Regions from separate parts of the Amphritea sp. HPY genome, predicted to be linked through region 1. Evidence: predicted binding sites of a transcription regulator. Region 1 holds the regulator's gene; the other holds the start of a gene.
What was found. The regulator FliA, encoded in region 1, starts transcription of late flagellar genes. The targets are predictions, from matches to a motif close to CTAAAGTTNNNNNNNNNNCNGCCGATA.

Region 1 (2,203 bases):
CGATAGATGCGATCTGAACTTTTGAGTCTTCCAGCAATTCAGAGGCGGTGACATCGTCAGTAAAAGAGATAATCGTATTATGAACCGCCCGGGTTAGCCTCCCAACCTCATGATAAAGCGCCTGATGACGCATCTCGTTAAGCGCCTGAATCTGCCGCATTGCTGCAGTCATATCGCCCTTTGCCAATAGATTGACTAACGTGTCAGCGTGTCCCTGCAACGCCTGTTCAAAACCAAGTTTATCCTGATACAGCCCGGCATTTGCCATTGCAATCACCCCTGAATACGTTCGAAGATCTTTTCGATTTTTTCTTTCAGAACAGCCGCAGTAAAAGGCTTGATAATGTAACCGTTTACCCCTGCCTGGGCCGCGAAAATAATCTGTTCACGCTTAGCCTCAGCCGTCACCATCAGTACCGGCGTGTGGCGCAGCCCAGGATCAGCCCGAACGGCTTTCAACAGATCAATACCCGTCATCACCGGCATATTCCAGTCAGTAACCAGAAAATCGATGCCGCCAGCTTTAAGAATGGGTAGTGCGGTGGCTCCGTCGTCGGCCTCAACAATATTGGTAAAGCCCAGATCCCGAAGCAAATTTTTAATGATACGTCTCATAGTAGAGAAATCATCAACGACAAGTATCTTCATGTCTTTATTCAAGACAACTTCTCCTAGCAGCAAATAAGAATACTGGTTGCCGCTACTGCTTTACCTCCGGCAACCTTGAATTAGCGCCAGTCCTTCAGCCGGCTACGTAATCGCAACGCTGCCTGACTATGAATCTGACTAACTCTGGACTCACTGACACCCAGAATCTGACCGATCTCTTTCAGATTAAGCTCTTCATCGTAATACAGTGACAAAACCAGCTTTTCCCGTTCCGGTAAACCTTCAATCTCCCGGGCGATCGATTTAATAAAATCTTCCTGCTCATGCTGAGCCTGCGGATCTGGGGTATTGCCCGCGATCGATTCGCCGGGGCCTTCATCCTGCGGTCCGATCAGCTTATCGAAACTGAATAACCGACTCTCTGCTGAGTCCTTCAATAATGCATGATATTCCGTTACAGTTATATTCAGTTCAGCGGCAACATCCCCATCTTGGGCATCTCTTCCGGTGCGCGCCTCTACCGCCTGAACCGCTTCAGACACTCGACGGCCATTGCGGTGCACCGAACGCGGAGTCCAGTCACCCCGGCGAACTTCATCGATAATAGAACCGCGGATACGGATTCCGGCATAGGTTTCAAAACTAGCACCTTTGCTGGCATCATATTTCTTTGCCGCTTCCAGCAGACCAACCATCCCGGCCTGAATCAGATCATCCAGCACAACCGTCGATGGCAGACGCGCAAGCAGATGATGAGCGATTCTTTTGACCAGCACCCCATGCTGTTCAATCACCTGTTGATTGGTTCTGGATTGAGTCTGACTATACATACAGTCCATCGTTTCCTTTGCTACTACTAAGCGCCCTTAACCAGTCTTTCAACGAAGAATTCAAGATGCCCCCTGGATGAGGAAGACACCGGCCAGGTCTCTACCCTGGTCGCTAACTGCTTATATGCCAGTGCGGCTTTGCTATTAGGAAATGCTTTTAAAACAGCACGTTGCTTACGAACCCCTTTACGCACAGATTCATCATAAGGGATTGATCCCAGGTATTGAAGCGTTACATCCAGGAAGCGATCAGTAACCGTCAATAACTTATTAAACATGTTCCTGCCCTCCTGCTCGCTACGTACCATATTGGCCAATACCCTGAACCGCGTCATATTGTAATCACGATTTAATAACTTCATCAGCGCATAAGCATCGGTAATCGAAGTTGGCTCATCGCAGACCACAACAATCACATCCTGTGCCGCCTTGACGAAACTGACTACCGCATCCGAGATACCAGCAGCGGTATCGATAACCAGCACATCCAGATCATCGCCGATCTCACTAAAGGCGTGAATCAATTCAGAATGCTCATGCACACTCAGCGAAGTCATCTCCTGAGTACCTGATGCTGCCGGGACTATACGTACATTTTCATCGACATTGATCAGCAGGTCTTTAAGGCTACAGTCACCGGACAGAACGTCTGAAATATTTTTTTCCGCCTTAACACCCAGCAGGACATCAACATTCGCCAGGCCCAGATCAGCATCCATCAGCACAACCCTTTGCCCCATCTCTCCGAGAGCCAGACTCATATT
Region 2 (2,203 bases), 2.2 Mb from region 1:
CCCGATCGTTATATCGACGGGGAGCGGTTTTCCTATTTTTCACCGCTGGCGGGCCGGAACATCGCAGCTCCTGAGGGTAAGATCGACCCGGACAGACCTGACAGCCTGTCTGACAGTGAACTGGCGTTGCGCATCTTTGGCAGTGTATCCAATACAGAATGGGCGGTATACGGCTACCGGGGTTTTCAGAAACAGCCCAACGCATTGGATAGCCAGGGTCGTCCGGCATTTACCCGGCTGGATGTGCTGGGTGCCAGTATCAGGGGTAATCTGGGGCGGGGATTGGCGAATGCCGAACTGGCGCTGCATATGGCTGCAGATGACGTCGGCAGTGATCCGTTAACGCCCAATGATCAGTTGCGCTTTCTGCTCGGATACGAACAGGAGTTGTTGCCCAGGCTGACACTGGGGCTGCAGTATTATCTGGAACAAACGCTGGATTACGCTGAACTGAAGAGGGCATCGGGCTCGCAATTCGAGCCCGACGAATACCGCCATCTGTATACAACGCGGCTGCGCTATCGGATGTGGCAGGATAATCTGATTCTGTCGCTGTTCGCCTATTACTCGCCGAGCGATCAGGATCACTTTATCCGGCCGCTGGTCAGCTATCGTTTCGACGACAATCTGAGTATGGCGCTGGGAGCGAATATCTTTAGCGGTGACCAGCCGCACACCTTCTTTGGCCAGTTTGAGGATGCTACAAATATTTACGCGCGTTTGCGGTATGCGTTTTGACCGGCTCAGGCGTCGCTGGACACTGTGTCATCTGTGGTTTCAGTCACACTGCTTTGCAGCAAGGTGTCGAGGAACGCAGTCAGCTTATTTTGTACCAGTTCATAAGTCGTATCGATATTGGCAGCAATATCGCCTTCAAGTACCTGCAGGCCGTCGAGAATCTCCCTGGCTTCGCTGAAGCCCTGGTCGATGCCTGAGCTTATCAGTTCTACAAACGAGTTTAACTGGGTTTCCAGGTCCATCTCGGGGTGTTGTTCCTGATAGCTACTGAAGAATGCGGTACTCAGGGACACGATACGCTCGGCGGTAGCATCAGGGCTTACATCTATACCGGAACTATAGGCCTCGTCGATGGCATTGCTGCCAAGATCAGCTTCCAGTACCTGATTAAGCTCATTCACCGCGCTACGGTAGAGTAGGGTAAGAGAGTCATTGCCCGAGCTGATACTGACTTTCAGCGAGGCTTGCAGGATCGACTGGTTCTGTTCCGTTTTGCTCTGCGTTGGTTGGGTTTGAACCCGGTTTTGTTGCGTCTCAGCTGTCCGGCTGCCGACCGGTTGTCCCTGAACTGATGTTAAATCCATACCGGACCTCCTCTGTGAATAGGCTTACGATACCCGTTGCTTTTAAAACAGGAAAGTTTTTGCGCTGGAAACTGTTTAGCGAAGGGGAGTTATCGGCCGCAGGTCTGAATTCTCATATGAAAACTATTCAGGTTCAACCTTGCAACTGAATAGTGCTTGGACATAAACAGTACTCAGGCATGTTCGGCGGCTGATTTCGTACGGGTGGCCTGTTTACGTTGGCGGGTCTGAGAAATATGGGCGGCAACCGTGCGGTTACGGCCCTGGTTTTTCGCCTGGTATAGAGATTCATCGGCCTGCTTCAGCACATCACGGCTATGACTGTGCTGTTCTGTCTTCTGGCACAGGCCGATACTGATACAGACCTGTACAATTTCGCAATCCTGTTTTTTCTTACGCCGGGATGTGCGTTGCTGGCGGCCTTTTTGGGAATCTTCCGGGCGGTCCTTATCCCGGATGCGCATGGGATAGTTGGCTACGGCTTCGCGAATTTTTTCCGCTATCGGCAGGGCTGTCGCTTCATCCTGACCTTTAAATACCAGGGTGAACTCCTCGCCACCATAGCGGAACAGGCTGGCACCTTTTGCCGCTTGTTTCATCTGGCTGGCGACCATGCGTAGCACCTGATCTCCGACATCGTGGCCGTAACTGTCGTTAAATTTCTTAAAGTGATCGATATCGACCATCGCCAGGCTATAGTTGCGCCCGATACTGGACAGATGGTTTTCCAGTGCACGGCGTCCCGGTAACCCGGTCAGTTCATCGATAAATGCCATGCTGTAAGAGTTAAACAGTACGGTATACAGGAACAACAGCAGAATCAGGCTGGCATACAGCGCCGAGATGAATGCTCTGTCAAACCATAGCAGGGTCAGGGCACA

Region 2: a site for FliA is predicted at 1,413-1,439, ahead of ACQUQM_RS07890 (DUF5610 domain-containing protein). Genes of this name have one in related genera too.

Annotation. Positions count from the first base shown of each region.
Region 1 covers NZ_CP194015.1:4,939,310-4,941,512, reverse strand. The annotation lists gene ACQUQM_RS21935 (protein phosphatase CheZ) at 1-268, opposite strand, end outside; gene ACQUQM_RS21930 (chemotaxis response regulator CheY) at 274-648, opposite strand; gene ACQUQM_RS21925 (RNA polymerase sigma factor FliA) at 729-1,439, opposite strand; gene ACQUQM_RS21920 (MinD/ParA family protein) at 1,466-2,203, opposite strand, start outside.
Region 2 covers NZ_CP194015.1:1,740,942-1,743,144, reverse strand. The annotation lists gene ACQUQM_RS07895 (hypothetical protein) at 1-738, shown strand, start outside; gene ACQUQM_RS07890 (DUF5610 domain-containing protein) at 744-1,322, opposite strand; gene ACQUQM_RS07885 (GGDEF domain-containing protein) at 1,496-2,203, opposite strand, start outside.